4 regions of the Paenibacillus sp. 37 genome follow, and region 4 is predicted to be linked to each of the others. Evidence: predicted binding sites of a transcription regulator. Region 4 holds the regulator's gene; each other region holds the start of a gene.

Region 1 (5,074 bases), 3.0 Mb from region 4:
GATGGTTTGATTAGCCCATGCGTTGTAGTTATACATTTGTTCCGGATGATTCATGAATGATCGTCTCCTTTAATTTGGCGAGGGATGTGGTTACTTACTAAAATGATTATAAAAAAAGAAGTATGACAACAGCGTGTCATACTTCTTCATAGAATTTAAGTGCGTCTCGAAGCTGTTCTTTCAGAATACCTCGTAATTCAATCGGTTCAAGCACCTCAGCGCCACTTCCCAAACTAAGCAGAAACGACCATAACCACTTGGCTTGTAACGGTTGATAAACCGAGATGCGCATCGTCATACTTCCATCCTCGTGAAATTGCTTATCTGCCTGTTGAAAATGATCCATGGCTTCCGCTAGCGCTTCCGGGTTCACCCGAAATACAACATCACTTACCTGATCTTGCCATGATGGATCTGACACAACATTCTCTTGGGGAAGCTCAAGGTGGGGTTGGAAGTGTTCCGATGTCAGTTGCACGTTCATCATCCGGGACAGTCGGAACTCGCGATAATCCTGCCGTGTCTGGCAAAATCCGTATACATACCAATTACGATATTTAAAATGAAGTCTTAAAGGTTCCAGATGGCGGGGTGTATGTTCATTCTTTGTATTGATGTAGTCAAAACGGACAACCTGATGATCCGTAATCCCTTTACGCAGATGAGGAAGGGCGTCAGGTTCTGTTCGGCGAGTCTCCAGATCCACCGACAGACTTGAGGTTTGATGCTCCGGTCCAATCGTTTGCAGACGTTCAATCGTGCCTTGTGCACGTGCATCTTCGAATACTGTGGATAGACTGCTCAGGACCGTGATCAGGGAATCCACATCATAAGAACCGAGCAAGCTTTTATCCATCTTGTATCCGTCCATCATGCCGTAGCCGCCTTTGAGTCCCTGATGGGAGACGACCGGGAAGCCGGCGGCACAGATTACATCAATATCCCGATAGATCGTTCTTGGGGACACCTGAAACTCTTCCGCCAAGGTGGAAGCAGACAATACTTCGTGGTTCAGCAGTTTGTATATGATTGAGATTAATCGCTCCAATTTCAAAAGGTATCCCCGCCCGTTATTCCATTTTGTCATTACAGGCCATTATTATATCACAACAAAAAAAGAGTGCTGGATAGCACCCTTTCGAAGACACATGATTGTTGTTGTGTTGAACAGTTACGTTAGCAGATCGGTCGAACTTCATATCGAGTGAATAGTCAGAGATGACTCTACTCTTCTTGCACGTTATAGAGAACCCGAGCGAGCAGATTCTGTCCATAGTTTCCGAAGTTTTTGCCAAAGATCGTTAAGCCCCGTTTGTTCAAAGATCCGTCGGTAACCGCAATGCGGAAGTGAATATCGCTTTTGTAATCCAGCCCAATCTGGTCCAGCGTTACATCCGAGATACGACATCCGTCGATATAGCTGCCCTCTTGCGTAATCCGAATCAGCTTCAGCATACCGTACTGATTCAAGTGGGGAGGCCACCATTCCGGGTTGAAGGTCCCGCGTGTATTACCGAAATCCCCTGGGCTCGTCCAGCAACCAATCTCAATACCGTTGACATAGAAGTAAATATCCGAAGGGTAATTGTCACAAAAGCCAGGGGCCTCCGAACCCAGTTCCATCGACAACTGAATTTCGCTAAAGGACTGATTAGGTTTGAGATAGTTTGGAATCCGATACTCGAGATAACCCTCGGCCAGCCAGATCATCTCCGCATCAATTCGCAGTGGATCAGCAAAGTACCGCGGATCATCGAACTCTCCAACAATGCTGTCCCGGGTAGCGAGACCACATGTAGGTGCGGCCTGATAATCGCTGTAATGACCGACCTGAATTTCTACCTCATAACGATTGTTAATCTCTTGTGAACGCAGATCAACCATCAATTTTTCCTCATTGAGATAACATATCTTCTGGATTCCATGTTTGCCAACAGCGGTGTTGATCTCGATCAATCCGCTCTCTTCAAGCTTCTTGATGTGCATTGTGATGGCACCATTGCTCAGTCCCAGTTTGGTTGCGAGATCATTGAGATTAAGGCTTTGGTTCTTGGCCAGCAGCTCGATAATCTGAATCCGGATTTCCGAACTGAGCGCTTTGAAGATATTCACACCCGACATCAGATCTTTAATATAAATCATAGGTGGATTTCCTTTCCCCGTTCTGAACAAAGTCTTCGACACAGACATTTGCACATTTATATGTTTTATTTCAGATAATTATAAATCATTCCCTCATGGAAGGGAAGGGTGGAGAAATAGAAGCCAAAACCCTTGTGTATAGCGCAAATACGAATATATAATCTATATTTAGTTCACTATTCCGGTTAAAATAAGTGTTAATCAGTTCACATATATTTGAAATATACCATTGAAATGTCATGTAACCGCTTTTATAATCCTATTATACCTAAATTGATTCATTACTTCATGAACCTAATTAACCATTTGATCAGGAAAGGTGGAGTTTGGTTTGGAAAAGTTAAGCAATGTGAAGAGGGTTATGTGGAAACGGTTGGCGTTACCGGCATTACTTGTGATGGTATTACTGCTGGCAGGTCAGTCAAAGGCTTTGGCGGCGTTCTGGAATCTGACCGGAGATACCGCTGTTCATGATCCGTCGATTATCAAAGAGGGCAGTTCCTGGTACACCTTTTCAACCGGCCCGGGTATTCAAGTATTGAAATCCGATAATGGATCGTCCTGGTATCGTGTTCCACAAATCTTCTTAAGTAAGCCATCCTGGTGGGCTTCTGCCGTTCCGGGACAAAGCGGATTGGATGTATGGGCACCGGACGTAGAGCAGTATAACGGAAAAGTGTGGCTCTATTATTCGATCTCGACCTTTGGTTCTAATCGGTCTGCGATTGGTCTTGCCTCAGCCAATAGTATCGGTGCAGGGCAATGGAAGGACGAAGGATTGGTGCTTCAAACCACGACCGCCAATAATTATAATGCCATTGATCCGAATCTGGTCATTGATGCTTCAGGCAATCCATGGCTGGCTTTTGGTTCGTTTTGGAGCGGTCTGAAGATTGTCAAACTGGACAAAAATACGATGAAACCGACAGGAAACATAACTTCCATTGCGGCGCGCCCGAATAACGGAGGTGCTATTGAAGGACCAAGTATTGTATATCGTGGCGGCTATTATTACCTGTTTGCTTCCATCGATTCTTGCTGCCAAGGGGTGAACAGTACTTACAAAATGGTCTATGGGCGTTCAACCAGTATAACAGGCCCTTATGTGGACAAAAACGGAGTCAATATGCTGAATGGTGGCGGGACGGTACTGGATACAGGCAATGTGAAATGGAAAGGTCCAGGTGGTCAGGACGTGTACAACGGCAATGTCATTGCACGACACGCCTATGATGCAGAGGATAATGGCAATCCGAAATTGCTGATTAATGACTTGCTTTGGGACTCGAATGGCTGGCCGAAATATTGATTTATTTTAGATAAATATAAAATGTTTTATAAAAGTATTGACTAAAGTGATCTGGATTTGATAAATTTAACAACAGAAATCTTATTTCATCCAATTGAATACGGTTACAAGTCCAGATCAGGAGGGGTTCAGATGGTAAAGAAAAAGAGTTGGGTCACATTTATGCTTCTTATGCTGGTAAGTGCACTGGTACTTGCGGGCTGTGGAGGAGGCAGCAGCGGTGCAAATGGGGACAAGGAGTTAACGTTTATGTTCCGCGGTGGGACAGATGAGCAGAAAGCATACCAAGCGGTGGTCAAGAAATTCGAAGAAGATCATCCGGGTGTGAAAGTCAAAATTATCGTAACGGCTGCGGATCAATATGCAACCAAGCTGAGAGCGGCAATTACCGGCAACAGCTTGCCTGACGTATTTTATATCAATCCGGGCGACGTGAAGGCGTATGTGAACAGCAATGTGCTGATGAACCTCACTTCGTATATTGAAAACAATCCGGATGTGGATCTCGATAATATCTGGAAATACGGCGTGGACCTGTATCGTTCTGACGGCCAAATGGCAGGTCAAGGTGACATCTATGGTATGCCGAAGGATCTGGGGCCATTTGCACTGGGTTACAACAAAACGTTGTTTGAAAAAGAGGGCATCCCACTCCCTGACAAGGATAAACCATACACATGGGAAGAGTTCATCAAGGTGAACCAGCAAGCGACCAAGGATACCAATGGAGATGGTAAACCGGATGTATACGGTACTGGATTCAACGTACAGTGGGCCCTGCAATCCTTTGTATGGAGCAACGGTGGGGATTGGTTGGATGAGACCAAAACAAAGGTAACAATTGATGATCCAAAATTCGCTGAAGCCTTGCAATTCTTCGCGGATATGCAGAACGTATACAAAATTACACCTTCCATTGAGGAAGCGCAAACATTGGATACGTATCAACGCTGGATGAAAGGTGAAATGGCTTTCTTCCCAGTAGGCCCATGGGATATGAGTACATTTGAGAAATTACCTTTCGATTATGATTTGCTGCCGTTCCCTGCGGGATCTACTGGTAAATCGGCAACGTGGATCGGATCTCTGGGAATTGGAGTATCCGCGAAAACGAAACATCCGGAAGAGGCAGCAGCATTGGTGAACTACCTTACGGCTTCGAAGGAAGGCATGCAGCAACTGGTAGATGCCAAGGTACAGATTCCGAACTTGCTTGATATGGCAGACGAGTGGGCCAAAGATACATCCACGAAACCAGCCAACAAACAGGAATTCATTGATATCGTTGAGGATTACGGCCGGGCACTGCCAGGTAACTACACGTACAATGCGGAATGGTATGACCTGTTCTTTACGGACATCCAGCCGGTATTGGATGGCAAGATTACAGCCGCAGACTATGTGAAGCAGCAACAACCAAAAATGCAAAAACTGCTCGACAAAGCGGTTGAACAAGAAAAGAAATCTCAGAAATAGTAGATAGGAAAGGGTGATGCCGGCAGCCTGCAATCATGCTGCTGGCATCATTCGTATTGGAACTTATTGGATTCCATACGGGCATGTGGCATTCGTTGATCGGCAAGGTTCAATCGAAGAATGCCACATGCTGATACTAGAAACAGG
Region 2 (5,074 bases), 2.0 Mb from region 4:
GCAGGTCCAGCCGGATTCTCCCCATCATATCCTTCAATCAGAGCGCTATAGGTAGGGAGCGGCGGAAGCCCTCGCTGTTCCATCGTCTCCGAATACAACTCGATTTTGCCTGAAGGCGTAGGCAGCTGATCCAGAAATGCAGCATGTGGTGTCATATCCAGCTTCACGAATCGGTGTTCCTTCAGTCCTTCTAACGTAACTCCATTCATGTAAGGATTGCCTGTATCCTGGAGTGCATCCTTAATCATCTGCTCCGGTGTTTCTCCGAAGATTGCAGGATCGTACCCCATAGCCTGCCCAAGCAGTGAGAACAGTTCCACATTACTCTTGCTCTCCCCAATCGGTGCAATCACCGGCTCTTGCAGATGAACGTACTGATGCCAATAAGAGGTGTACAGGTCCGTCGCTTCAAATGAAGACGTGGCTGGCAATACAATATCTGCATATTTCGCGGTATCCGTTATGAACAGATCGTGTACAACCGTGAACAGATCTTCCCGTGCAAAACCTCGCTCCACCCGCTCGGTATCCGGTGCCACCACCAGTGGATTGCTGCAGTAAACCATCATTGCCCGGATTGGCTGCTCTGCTTCCAGCAACGCTTCCCCAATCCGGTTCATGTTCACCACTCGCGGCTCCGGATTCTGCCGCAGCTCCGGACGTTCGAGCGCGTCGCTATTCGTGCTCGCGTAGCTGTTGGTGCGAACGGCACCGCCGCCTTGCTTCAGCCATTGCCCTGTAATAGCAGGCAGACATGCAACGCTACGCACGTTCATCCCCCCATTATCATGGTGCTGAAGGCCGTTGCCGATGTGAATATGGGCTGCCTGTGCGTTGCCATACAGTTCGGCCAGCTCCACAATGGTTTCCTCCGGCACGCCCGTAATACGTGCAACACGTTCAGGAGTGTAACTGCGGACATGATCACGCAGTGCCTCATGACCCACCGTATACTTTTGCATAAACGCTTCATCCGTTAGTCCCCGTTCGAACAACACATGCATCAATCCTAGCGCCAGTGCACTGTCCGTGCCCGGATACAGCGGAATAAACCAGTCGCCCCACTGTGCGGTACGATTGCGATGAACGTCGATTACGACGATCTTGGCGCCTTTCTTACGGGCTTTCTCCGCCAAAACGACTTGGTGCATATTTGTACTGACGATATTGCCACCCCACACCAGGATGAGATCCGCGTGTTCCGTATCTTCCGGCAACGTTCCCCGGTTGGCCCCCATCGTATATTTCCAGCCCGTATTTCCGGCGGCATTACAGATCGTCTGCTCCAGCACACTTGCACCTAGTGCATTGAAGAAACGCCGATCCATACCGTCTACGCCGAGAATGCCCATGTTACCGTAAAAGCTGTAGGGCAGGATGCTCTCCGGGCCGTAGGTTTCGGACAATGCAGTGAATTTGGTCGTAATCTCGCGAATCGCTTCATCCCAACTGATTCGTTCGAACTTGCCTTCACCTTTGGCTCCTACACGTTTCATCGGATATTGTAGACGCTCGGGGTGATACACCCGCTCAGTCATATTTCTAACTTTATTACAAATGGCACCCTTGGTGATCGGATGATCCGGATTGCCTGCCACCTTCACAATTTTTCCGTTCTCTTTATGTAATAACAGACCACAAGTGTCCGGACAGTCGAGCGGGCACACCGCCGCAAATACACCATTCTCCTGATCGATCATCGTAAGGCTCCCCCTCTTCAAAAGCTATCCCTATATCATATCTTCTTCGAGGTTATCGCGTAAAGAGAACAGTATGTTTTTGCTTCATATTCACCGCTATAGCAGCTTTAAATTATTTTCAAAAAAATGTTTTTGAGTTTGATTCAACTTCAGAAATCAGGGGTAAATTAAAAATAAGGCATTAGGCTAGTGTTTCCCCACTTCCTCCTCATGCCATATCATGGACCACTCCCGAAATTCGCCATGAACAGGTTTCGTTCCCCCGAACCTTGTCATGGCGAATTTATTTTGCGTTTAAACTCCAACAAAAAAAACATACAAAAAAAACGATCCCGCCCTGCTCCATCACAGCATATTCGCCATGAACCGAGCAAGATCAGAATCGTCTTCACTTCTACATGAATATTTCATTACACGTGTATATATACCCCGCTACGCCTGCTTGCTCAACATCACTCTAGCCTCCGTCTCCACAGCTTCGATCAACGTTGCTGCCTCCGGTTTCACTTTCGGCTCAGCTTGGCGCAGGTACACCACCCAATAGGCTGCAGCTACAAACAGAGCACCACCAGTCAGATTCCCGAGCCATACCGGAATAAAATTCATCACATATTGGCCCCACGAATAATGCCCTTCAAAGATTGCCGCCGGGATGAGGAACATATTGGCCACAACGTGCTGGAATCCAATCGCCACAAATGCCATCGTTGGAAACCAAATGCCCAGTACCTTGCCACTCATCGTATCGGATGCATAAGATAGCCACACGGCCAGTGCCACCAGCCAGTTACAGCCGATGCCAGAGATGAAAGCTTGCAGGAAGCCGTCATGCAGCTTATGCCCAGCCATATCCACCACTTTCGCCAGATATACACCCTCTCCGGTCAGGCCCAGCACATGTCCAAACGCGTACGCGACAAACAAAGCTCCAACAAAATTACCAATCGTCACTAAGGTTAGATTTTTCAACATGCTACCCACGGATAATTTTCTTGCAATCGTAGCAAGCGGAACTGCCATCATGTTACCTGTCAGCAGCTCGCCACCACCTATGAGCACCATGATTAGTCCAACCGGGAACACTGCCGCTCCAATCAGATTGACCAGACTCCCCCACTCAGCTGGCGCAGAAGCAATCACTCGAATATCCAGTAGAAAACCCAGCGCGATAAATGCACCTGCCATGAAACTAAGCACCAATACAGAAGACACCGGATATTGAGCCTTCTTCATGCCTGTTTGCGCCGTATATTGTGCAACCTCAAGAGGTGTTTTTGCTGCCATATCATCCATCCTCTCCTTCATTGTTCATCATTGGATAAAACCATCTGAAATTCATAAGTTATACGTTGAATGCCATATCTCAATTGTATCTTGGTACTGCATGAAACTTTGTGCAAATTATCACAATGTAATTTAAAAAGATACTTTAAGAGTGTCTTGGAATAGTTAAGTCAGCAAGAGTATATAAGGCCTTTTGTATCTAAAAAACCACAAAAAAAGACTGACGTTTAATCGCCAGTCTTCTTTTTGCTTATAATCGTCCGCCTTGTTTCGTATTCCTGGCAGTTATTGTACACCTTATATTACAGATAAGCATGACTTATCTTTGTATGGCGTTTATCAAGATCGCTGTTAAACCATCTATTCTGCTTCCTTACACCATTGCTGGTGCTTTTACTTCTATTGGAGGCAGTGCTTGCAGACCCGCCGTGTTCAGGAAGTTCCATGGTTTGTTGTAATGTGGCTGGAAGAAAAAGTCGATGAAGGCCAGCTCATCTACGGTCATGTTATTTTGGATGCAGACCGAGATCGTATTAATCGATTGGGTCAGATCAACCTGAGACATCACCTGTGCTCCTACGATCCGACGAGTAGCCTGCTCATATACTACTTTGAGCAACAGTTTCTCAGCCGTTGGCATGAACTCCGGGCGGTAGCTGTCTTCCAGTACGACAGATTCAACAATCAGACCTTCATCAGCAGCAGACGTTTCCGTCATCCCGGTACCCGCGATATTTTGCTCATAAATTTTGATACCCGATGTTCCTTGCGTACCCATATACGGTGTCGTAGGACGAACCAGGTTACGGGCTACCAGTGTACCCATCCGCACGGCGTTGGTTGCCAGTGGAATGTAAGATGCTTTGCCTGTTGGGTTGTAATGAATAGCACAACTGTCACCCGCAGCGAAGACGTCTTTTTGACTCGTTTGCATGTATTTATCTACGATGATTGCGCCGTTTGGCAACATATCCACTTGGCCTTTAAGCAGCTCTGTATTTGGACGGAAACCAATGCACAGAATAACCAGATCGGTTTCAAACTCTCCTTTGGACGTAATCACCTTAGTCACTTTGCCATTCTCTCCAGTAAACTTCTGTACTGTTTGACCAAGAGCCAGCTTGATGCCGCGTCCAGTCAACGTATCTTCAATCGCATCCGTGAATTCAGGGTCCAGGTATTTGTTCAAAATCCGGTCCACACTGTCGATTAGGGTAACTTCCTTGCCATTCATTTGAAAAGCTTCCACCAGCTCTACGCCGATATATCCTGCACCTACAACAGTAACACGTTTGGCATCTTTGGCTTTTTCAATAATCGTGTTGGAATGATTGTAGTTTTTACAAAGTAAGATGTTATCCATCTCGATGCCTTCAAGCTTTGGAACGACAGGCCATGACCCGGTTGTCACGATCAGTTTGTCAAACGTATCTTCAAATTCTTCCCCGGTTTGCAGGTTTTTAGCCTGAAGGGTATGGCCCTTGGCATCAACTGCTGTAACTTCATGAAGCATCTTGGTCTCAACGCCAAGCTCTGCCAACTGATTAGGCGAAGAATAGAACAAGCCGTCAGGGTCTTTCACAACCCCACCTACGTAGAGCGCAATGCCACAAGATAGGAAGGAGATGTTGTCATTGCGCTCATACACGGTGATGGTAGCATCCGGGTACAATTTGGCGGTATTTACGATGGCTGCGGTTCCTGCGTGTGTACATCCGATAACTGCGATTTTCATTAAAAGTTCCTCCTCGAAATATATAAATGAGTTTGAATATAATGTTATTGTGGTTGTGAAATATTTCACTTCTTATTCGAAACTGTGTATGTGATTTATTTCACTTTATACACTCATTATAATGTGATCTTTTTCACATTGCAATAGGTTGTGCAAAAAAAGTTTGTCGAAGGAGGTCATTTCCCTGTATTTAAGCCTTTCTTCCCTTCATTGTATTGATTTCATTGTCCCCGGATTCGGGTCGGTTTATGCTATGTAATGGCTTCCGTAATCCCTGTATCGGCGCATAAAGTTAGAGGTCTCTATGGAGCAACGCCTACCTGTGAAGAGAATAAAGCCACGTATATAAAATAAC
Region 3 (5,074 bases), 600 kb from region 4:
AAGTCTTGCTTTAATACCGCCGTTACCACCGATAAAGATTTCCCAGCCGCCGTCGTTACCAACGATACCGATATCTTTTGTACATGCCTCTGCACAGTTCCGTGGACAGCCATTGACAGCGTATTTGAACTTGGCAGGCAGATCCAGACGTTCGAATTTCCGTTCAATCCGAGCACCCATAGCCATGGAATCCTGTGTACCGAATCGGCAGAATTGGGAGCCGACACATGTTTTGACCGTGCGCAGCGATTTGGCGTATGCATAACCTGAAGGCATATCCAGTTCAGCCCAGACTTTAGTCAGATCTTCTTTTTTGACACCAATCAAGTCGAGGCGCTGACCGCCGGTAACTTTGACTGCTTTCACATCATATTTGACTGAAACATCAGCGATGCGTTTGAGATCCGCTGGTGTAGTCACTCCGCCATACATCCGAGGTACGACCGTATACGTTCCATCTTTTTGAATATTTGCATTCATGCGTTCGTTAACAAAACGGGATTCCTTCTCATCTTCGTGTGTGTCTGGTGCAATCATGCCAAGGTAATAGTTGATTGCAGGGCGACATTTCGAACAACCCTCAGGCTGACTCCAACCCAGTACATTCATGACCTCTTTGGTCGTTTGTAATCCTTTTGCACGAATCTCAGCTACAATCTCATCCCGTCCCATGGAAGTACATCCGCATATTCCCTGTTTGGCTCCACTGCTGAAGCCGTCTCCCAGCACATATTGCAGAATCTGTTCCACAACCGGTTTACATCCACCGCATGAGCGTGTTGCACCGGTACAGGCTTTGATTTCATCTACAGTGGTAAGGCCCTGGTTTGTAATTACATCGACAATCGTGCCTTTAGTTACCCCGTTACATCCACAGACGATCTCGTCCTCGGGCATCGTTTCAACAGAGGTTGCTTTCTTATGACCACCGCAGCCTGTACCCATGAGTGAACCGTACAATTCCTCGGTCATTTCGGTTTGATTTTTAATCAGTTTCTGCAATTCGGCAGAATCCGTAATGTCACCGAAGAGAACAGCGCCGACCATTTTATTATCACGAAGCAGAATTTTTTTGTAGGTTCGTTTCCAGTCATCTTTGTGCGAAATGACCGTGTGCTCTGGGCTGTCGATGAATTCACCCGTTGAAAACACGTCTACACCCGAAATTTTCAATTTCGTAGATACTACAGAACCTTCATATGGAGCGGTCTCTACACCGCAGATATGTTTCGCGAGAATCATGCCTTGTTCGAACAAGGGGGCAACGAGGCCGTAACATACCCCGCGGTGCTCTGTACATTCCCCGACCGAATACACATTCTCAAGTGAAGTCTGCATATAGTCATTCACGACAATACCCCGGTTCACTTCCATACCGCTTTCGCGGGCTACAGTCGTATTGGGTTTAATGCCTACAGCCATGACCACAAAATCAACATTCAGAACCGTATCATCTGCAAAACGTATCCCTTCAACGCGTTCGCCGCCCAGCAGTTCGGAAGTCTGCGCACCCATCTTGAACCGGATACCCTGACGTTCGAGTTCTGCCTTCAACATGGCTGAAGCTTGTGGATCAAGCTGACGCTCCATCAGATCTTCCATCAGATGCACTACGGTAACTTCCATGCCAAGTTGTACCAACCCTTTGGCAGCTTCAAGGCCTAGCAGTCCGCCCCCGATAACGGCCGCTCGTTTATACTGCTTAGCAGCTTCCAGCATGACATTGCAATCGGCGATATCGCGGAAACCGACAACACCTTCTTTGTCATGTCCCGGTACGGGGAGAATGAAGGAGTTGGAGCCTGTTGCAATGATAATTTTGTCATAAGGAACGCGAGTTCCATCTTCAGTCACAACTTCGTGTGTCTCGGCATCGATTCGTGTAACCGTTGTGCCTGTGTGCAGCGTAATGCCGTAATCTTCATACCAGTGAAGGTCGTTCAGCACGATATCGTCCAGTGTTTTGCTTCCTTCCAGTACATAAGACAACATAATGCGGTTGTAGTTAGGATAGGGCTCTGTGCCAAAAACAGTAATATCAAATCGCGTAGTTAATTTCAAAATTTGCTCAACGGTACTGATTCCTGCCATACCGTTACCAATGATAATGAGGTTCTCTTTTTTTCCGTTCATGTGTGTATGCCTCCTTGAATAGACGCTGTACATTACTCAAAATTTTAGTGGTTTATATTTGAAATTATACAAGTAGTTGACGACAATTTATGTGATTTAATTCACTAATAAAGATAAAAGAGTCATAAATATAATAATGTGAGCCCCATCACAGAAAGTTATATTAATTTTCATACAAATAAGAAATGCGAACTATTGTTCTTATTTTGTTTTCGTTGTAAAATCGGAATTGGGCCGTATTGTTCCCGATTTCTTCGAAAGGACGTTTTTGCATCATGATGGGAAGATCCCACCTTATTATCGGGACAGGTGTGTCGCTTTCTGTTCTGCAGTTGGCCGGCATGCCGGTGACTGCGCCGGCAGTTACGGTTGCTCTGATTGGTTCGTTATTGCCTGACATTGATGAGCCAAATTCGCTGCTGGTATCCAGAGCCCTGCCTAACAGTCTGATCAGGTTGTTACAGACGATTCTGTTGCCCACAGCTGTATTTGTGTACTTCTATGTTCATGCCAAACCATGGAACCTGTTGCTTGCGATCCTCATTGCGCTTGTGTCATTCCTGCCTTCGCGTTCGCTTCGCAAAGTGTTGATGTTTGCGATTGGACTAGGGCTTGTCTTCTATGGTCATGCGTTTGCACCGTGGAACTTGATTGCAGGCAGCCTACTTATGCTGTGTACAACGCTAACTCACAGGGGACTAACGCATACCCTATATGGAACAGCCATTTGGGCCGGCTTGCTTTACAGCACGACCCAGCAGCAGGGACCGGAGATCTGGGTAGCAGGAGGTACAGCATATGCCATGCACTTGTTGGCCGATTCACTAACCAATCGGGGGATTCGTCCGTTACCACCGCTCAAGTGGCGCATACGGGTGAATCTGATGAGTACAGGGACCAAACGTGGGGCCGTTGTAGAGAATGTCTGCATTGTGCTTACTCTTATTTTGGCCTGGATTGCATTCTCACCGCTATTTCTGTAATGACCAAATACCAGTCCTGCATAAGGGCTGGTATTTCTTTTTTGTTATTTACCTGTAAGCCATGAGAGGGTAATGGGATCAAGTTGCTGTTGGAGTGCTGGATAGACTTTCAATATCGGAGGAGCCAAATACAAATAAAACAACAAGAATAAGCACAATTAACAGTTCGGCGAACCCGGTTCCGTCAAACTCGGACATGTTGCCCACCTCATTTCTTTATTAAGAATTGATTCTCTGCTGAAATGCCTGTATAACATCATTAAGCGTCATATCCCCGCCAGTTTCATCCAGGAATTGTACCAGTTTGTCTGAATTGGAGGGTGTGACCTTTTGAAGTGTTTTATATTGACCAACCAATTCTACAACCAATGTAGCCTCACGAAACAACGTGACTGCATCCACTCTCAACTTTCCGCTCACCAATAACGCCGCTACAATTAGTTCCAGATTTCTTCCTTTAAGGTTGCCATTGAGAAGGGTGTTTGCGGCATTTGTTTTTTTGGAACCTTTATTCGATTTTCCATTCCTTCTCACTGCCATAACAGGTCCCCCACTGGTTGGTGTTTGGTTATTGATCTTCCATTATCGTATATCTTATGTGGCATTCTCCATAATGTTCGACCTATTAATCTAGTTGATTAAACCCAAAAAAGAGACATCCCGGTCTGACGGGACATCTCTTTCAGGTACATCATATTTAAGGACGTTCCGTTTAACCAAACTACGCGTTATTAATTATGGTATTCATCGTTGTCCGATCCAGACCTTTGACCAGCTTCACGATCAGTTCTTTGGCCGCATCGTAGTCATCCGTATGAATGATGGAAGAAGAGGTGTGGATATAACGTGCGCAGATACCAATAACTGTTGATGGTACACCAATTCCACTCAGGTGTACTTGACCTGCATCGGTACCACCTGGTGAGATGAAATACTGCATATTGATCTGATTGGATGAAGCCGTATCTTGAACATATTCCACCATTCCGCGATGGGTGAACATACCCGGGTCAAAAATACGAAGCAATGCGCCTTCTCCGATATGTCCAAATGACTGTTTATCACCTGTCATATCATTCGCCGCGCTACAGTCAAGTGCAAAGAAGATATCAGGCTGGATCAGATTGGCCGCCGTACGTGCACCGCGAAGCCCCAGTTCTTCCTGAACCGTTGCACCAGCGTAAAGCGTGTTAGGCAGTTTTTCCTTGTGCAGCGCTTCAACCAGTTCAAGTGCAAGTCCAACGCCGTAACGATTATCCCACGCTTTAGCCATAATTTTCTTCGGGTTCGCCATCGGCGTGAATTCACAGATCGGTACGATCTGCATACCTGGGTGGATGCCCCAAGATTCTGCTTCCGCACGGTCGTCTGCTCCAATATCGAGATACATGGTGTTCAGGTCAACAGGCTTGCTCCGCTGGGACTCGTCCAGCAAGTGTGTAGGAGTAGAACCTACAACTCCGGTAATCCGACGATCAGGTGTGATGATTTCCAGTCGCTGAGACAGTACAGCCTGACTCCACCATCCACCCAGTGGACGGAATTTGACCATACCCGTTTCCGTAATGCCTGTAGTCATGAAACCAACTTCGTCAAAGTGTCCGGCTACCATAACTTTAGGACCGGATTCCTCCCCGCGTAATACACCAAATAGACTCCCCAGGCGATCCTGGACGAACTCATCGGTATAAGCGGAAAGCTTATCTTTCATCCAGCCGCGAAGCTCACGTTCAAAACCGGATGCGGAAGGAAATTCCGTCAACGTACGAAACATATCCATCGTTTTTTCATTCATGTGTCAACAACTCCTCTGTTGGTATGTATTTCAGGTCACAGTAGAACGGCTACCCGCCTGTTGTCCTTTTAAGATGTAGTTCAAAAAGTCTTTTATCTTTTTGAACATGCATACTAATATGCTGAGGACTTGTTATTTAACCACTGGTCACATTACAGTATGA
Region 4 (5,074 bases):
ACATTGACTCCTGCGATAATTTCGACAGGATTATTTGTTTTGAATGTAACTGTGAGTACATATCTGAGTATATCACATCGTATATACATTTTCGAAGGCGAAAATATGAATAAATTATTAATTTTAACTATTTAAATTATTTTCATAACTCACTAAAAATAGATTTTGTAACTAGATATAGACAAATTGAATCGTTTTGATCTATATCTACCCTTGATTGAAGCAGCTAAAGGTATTATGAAATTGATTTATTTAAATCAAAAATGTTTACAGGCAACACAAAGAACCGGTTCAGTCGGATATCCGTCTGCCGGTTCTTTCATTTCTCTAATTCTCTAGTTATGTCACTCTATTTGTACTAGCTGTTCGGTAGTGTGTAGACCAGGTCCACCTGTTCTCCATTGCTAAAACGATAAAAGCGATAGTGGTTATGCGTACCGTCTTTATAATACACTTGCCACACATATATTCCATTCACAACTCCGGGCATGATTCGTTTAATCTCGCCGGCAGGAACTTCAGAACTGAAGCGATTGCGGATCTGCGCTTCGGACATGCCATTCTGCAGCAGCTCACTGTGTACAGCGTTTGCACCCTTAGCCGGTTGATTGTTTGCATCGAATTTAACCCAGACCATAACATCCTGGTTATCCTTATTTTTGCCGATCAGGGTCCAGTAGATGTTGTCAGAGCCTTCTTTGTCTCCCCAGATGTACTTGCGCAATTCATCATAGGATGTAATGCCCAGTTGCTTCTGTGCTGCCTGCATAGCGAGAGCTTCTTCCTTACGCTGGTCCTGCGTGACATAGACGTAATAACGCTGAAGTCCAAACAGAATCAGAACCAGTGCAAGCAGCGAAATCCATATCCACTTCTTTTTTTTCTTCAAAAGTCGAACTTCCTTTCCCTATGATGCTCTGTCCTGCAATTAACGAGCAAGCAGACCATCAAATGCCAATTGAGCCTCACGCAAAATGCGTTCTTCATCCAGCGTCAGACATTCGCCGTGTTTGACCACTTGTTTTCCATCCACCCATACGTGCTCAACATCTTTGGCAGAAGCCGAGTAGATCGTATGTGAGATCAGGTCTGTATGTGGATAGAAATGTGCCTGTTCAATGTCAAGAGCGATAAAATCAGCCTTCATGCCGACCTCAAGTGCTCCGGTATTGTTCAAGAAAATGGATTTGGCACCGTATGACGTTCCGAGGAGTAACGCTTCGCCTGCTGGCACAGCCGTCGGGTCACCAGATACACCTTTGTGGATCAATGCAGCCAGTCTCATTTCCTCGAACATATCCAGGTTGTTGTTGCTTGCCGGTCCGTCTGTTCCGAGTGACACGGTAACTCCTGCTTTCAGTAACGCTGGTACCCGCGCAACACCGGAAGCAAGTTTCAGGTTACTTCCCGGGTTATGGGATACAGCCACATCATGACGGGCCAGAATCTCAATCTCTTCGTCATTCAGATGCACCGCATGTGCAACCAGGGATGGACGTGAGAAAAAGCCCAGTTTCTCCAGATGTGCCACAGGACGCAGTCCATAATCAGCCACGTTCTGCTCCACTTCACGAAGCGTTTCAGACATATGTGTATGGAGAGGAAGGTTCAGGTCGTTCGCGACCTGCACAAGCTTCTCTATGTAGTCAGGAGGGCATGTATATGGGGCGTGTGGCGAGATTACAGTTGTAATGCGACCATCTGCCTGTCCATTCCACTCACGTGCAAACGCTGCCGACTCCTCCAGTTTCCGCAGTTGCTCTTCTTCCGAGCACAGCCCGATTACACCACGTGCCAGTGCTGCTCTAACGCCGGATTGCTCCACAACTTTGGCAACTTGATCCATGTGATCGTACATGTCCAGGAAAGCTGTAGTTCCGCCTTTCAACATTTCAAGCACCGATAGCGAAGTTCCCCAATATACGTCTTGTGAAGTCATTTTCGCTTCCATCGGCCACATTTTTTCCTGCAACCATACTTGCAACGCAAGATCGTCTCCGTGCCCTCTGAGCAACGACATTGCTGCATGACCATGCGTATTGATCAGACCCGGCAGGAAGAACAGTCCTTTTCCATCCACTTTGGTACAATTTTTGTCTCCATCCGGCAATGTCTCACCAATATGCACAATCTTGTCATCCTCAACAACCATGTATCCTTGAACCACGTTCCATGTTGTGCCGCCTTCATTAACGGCAAATTTGCCGTTGTGAATTACCCATCTATTTGTTGTCATCTTCCTCGTCGTCCTTTCCAGTCTCCAAGTAATAGGCCAAACTAAGCAGATCCGTTGTAAAGTCAGCATGGTGAATGCGGATATGCGGCGGTGTTTTTAGAATGGTTGGTGCAAAATTAAGAATCGCTTCGATTCCGGATTCAATAAGCTGATCGGCTACATTTTGGGCTTCCGTATCCGGAACCGTGATAATTCCGATGCGGATGTTTTCTGTTTTAACCGCTTCCGTCAATTCATTCATTGGTTTTACCGTCAAACTGTTAATTTGACTACCAATCTTCGGTCCATATGCATCAAATACAGCAACAATCTTCATGTTGTCTTTCAGATATGCATTGTAGTTGGACAAGGCTTGACCGAGATTACCCGCTCCTACCAGAGCTACATTAATTTGCTGATCGATTTTGAGAATGTGACGAATTTTCTCGATCAAATAGGATACATCATACCCGATCCCTTTACGACCAAAATCACCGAAGTAAGCCAGGTCTTTACGAATTTGGGCCGGATTCAGATCCAGCCTCTGTCCAAGCTCTTGAGAAGAAACAGTAGCCACCTCACGCTGATGCAACTCGTTCAAATAACGCAAGTATACAGGCAGACGTCGTACCACCGCTTCCGAAATTTTATCCGATTTCATTCTTGCTCCCCCTTACCAAGGCCACGATAAAATAATAGATGAAAAGATGAGCATTCTGTATAAATTCAAAGATAGACGTTGTATACAGAATGCTCCTTGTAATTTAGGTTATAAGTTCTTACGTGCAACTGCTTTAATCGGATACGGAAATATCTAATAAAGTTTAACGCCAAACGATAGTGTCATGCAATGATATAACGAACAAAACAACCATTATTCTTGTTCATTAACAGGTTTTTCCAACCACTCGGTAATTCGTGGAACCATCTGCTCCGTGAGCATGTGCTCCATTTTGGGACCAGGCAAAGAATATAAAAAGAATTTACCATAGTACGCTTCAATCACCCGTGTATCATAAACAATGACAATTCCTCTGTCTTTCGCTGTACGCACCAACCGGCCAAATCCCTGCTTGAAACGAATGACCGCTTGCGGCACGGACAGTTTCATGAACGGATTTTTCTTCTGTTCCTGAAGCAGCTCACTCTTGGCTTCCACCAACGGATGATTCGGTGGCTGGAAAGGCAGTCGCACAATAGCGAGACAGGTTAGCGCCTCTCCCGGGATATCTACACCCTCCCAGAAGCTGCTTGTACCCAGAAGTACCGTAGCTTTGGCATCTTGGAACCTGCGAGTCAATTTGGAACGACTTCCACTGTCAACGCCTTGCCCAAGCAACGAGATGTCGTTACCAGATAGCGCCTCCTTCAGCGGATCATAGACCTGTCGCAACATCTTGTATGAAGTAAACAGAACCATCATGCGTCCACGCGTGGCAATTGCCGTCTCTGCAAGTGATTGCACCAGCATATTGACAAAGTGCGCATCACCCACACTGCCCTTCACACTCGGGAAATCACGCGGAATCACCAGAAGTGCCTGATCGCGATAGTTGAAAGGTGATGGCAGCATCGACGTTAACAACCGATTATTCTCGGAAGCTTCCTGCAAGCCAAGCTGTTCAATCATGAACTGGAATGATTTATCTACCGAAAGCGTAGCCGATGTAAGCACAACACTTTTCTTTTTATCAAAAAATAAATCCTTAAGTTGTGCACTGACATCTACAGGTACAGCATACAGCTGGAGAGATTTGCTGCGGAATTGACCGCTGGCTTCCATCCAGTACACCGTTTTGGCATCATCCATACGCATGAAGAAACGCAGATTCTCCTTCAATGTGGTCAGATCTTTCAGCAATCCTGTAATGTCCGTAATCAGACTATCCGATTGATAATCATCCTGATCCTCTTTCACTTCAAGCAGCAATTTGTCCCCTTTGCGAACCAAATCGCCCAGAGTCACATAGATCTGGTTCTCCAGATCCTGCAACTCCTGCCATTTTGCAGGTTTCTGAGAAGCTTTCAGACGCAGGGAAAATTGCCCCGTCTCTCCCGGTGAAGCATCACTTCGTTCAGGCAACAGACCGAACAAGGCATCACTCATACGATCCCACAGCTCCTTAACTTCAAGAGCGAGCGGGAACATCTGATCCACCATGGAGCCCCATTGCACCGAATTTTCATGCCCGGATAACTGCGAACGAAGCATAGGCAGCTGTCCATTACGACTGTCTTTAAACAGGCGGGTCAGTGTATGAACCAAGGTGAAATATTTCATATGCATTCCAAGATGTTTACCAGCGACATCCTCCAGATGATGTGCTTCATCGATCACAAGACTCTCATAGGCTGGCAGCAGCTGATGCGCGGCTTTCACATCCGTAAATAATTTGGAGTGATTGGTGATTACAATATCAGACAACCCGGCCTCATGTTTGGCACGATGGTAGAAACATTTGCGGAACCATGGACATGATCTTCCCAGACAAGACTCAGATTCGCTCTGTACCGTCTCCCAGAAGTCCCCTCCGCGTCCGCTAAGGTTAAGTTCCTCATCATCTCCGGTTTCGGTCTGCGTAAGCCAGACAATCATCTGAGCAGCTGTGAAATAATCCTCTTTAGGTGTGGCGAATTCACGTTTATTGATTTTGTGTTCAAATTTGCGCAGGCACAGGTAATGTCCACGTCCTTTGAATACAGCAGCCTTAAACGGGAACGGAACCACTTGAGTCAGCATCGGAATGTCCCGCTCTCTCAATTGCTCCTGCAGGTTGATTGTATGCGTGCTGACCATAACTTTCTGTTCTTGCTTCACACTTTCGTAAATAGCAGGCAAGAGATAACCCAGAGATTTAC

What was found. The regulator Rex, encoded in region 4, represses fermentation and respiration genes when NADH is low (regulators of the CRP and FNR family bind a similar motif). The targets are predictions, from matches to a motif close to TTGTGAAATATTTCACAA.
Region 1: a site for Rex is predicted at 2,337-2,354, ahead of F0220_RS06140 (arabinan endo-1,5-alpha-L-arabinosidase AbnA). Genes of this name have one in related genera too.
Region 2: a site for Rex is predicted at 3,093-3,110, ahead of F0220_RS27825 (formate/nitrite transporter family protein). Genes of this name have one in related genera too.
Region 3: a site for Rex is predicted at 2,223-2,240, ahead of nirB (nitrite reductase large subunit NirB). Genes of this name have one in related genera too.

What each region holds. Positions count from the first base shown of each region.
Region 1 is NZ_CP043761.1:1,400,844-1,405,917, forward strand. It holds gene F0220_RS06125 (DinB family protein) at 1-54, opposite strand, end outside; gene F0220_RS06130 (helix-turn-helix transcriptional regulator) at 137-1,054, opposite strand; gene F0220_RS06135 (ArsR/SmtB family transcription factor) at 1,225-2,142, opposite strand; gene F0220_RS06140 (arabinan endo-1,5-alpha-L-arabinosidase AbnA) at 2,504-3,451, shown strand; gene F0220_RS06145 (ABC transporter substrate-binding protein) at 3,584-4,927, shown strand.
Region 2 is NZ_CP043761.1:6,489,012-6,494,085, forward strand. It holds gene F0220_RS27820 (molybdopterin-containing oxidoreductase family protein) at 1-1,700, opposite strand, end outside; gene F0220_RS27825 (formate/nitrite transporter family protein) at 2,133-2,984, opposite strand; gene F0220_RS27830 (FAD-dependent oxidoreductase) at 3,358-4,719, opposite strand.
Region 3 is NZ_CP043761.1:5,038,533-5,043,606, reverse strand. It holds gene nirB (nitrite reductase large subunit NirB) at 1-2,133, opposite strand, end outside; gene F0220_RS21705 (metal-dependent hydrolase) at 2,409-3,116, shown strand; gene F0220_RS21700 (hypothetical protein) at 3,336-3,656, opposite strand; gene F0220_RS21695 (M42 family metallopeptidase) at 3,838-4,911, opposite strand.
Region 4 is NZ_CP043761.1:4,439,937-4,445,010, forward strand. It holds gene F0220_RS18935 (DUF5590 domain-containing protein) at 359-889, opposite strand; gene F0220_RS18940 (amidohydrolase) at 929-2,236, opposite strand; gene F0220_RS18945 (redox-sensing transcriptional repressor Rex) at 2,223-2,876, opposite strand; gene dinG (ATP-dependent DNA helicase DinG) at 3,090-5,074, opposite strand, start outside.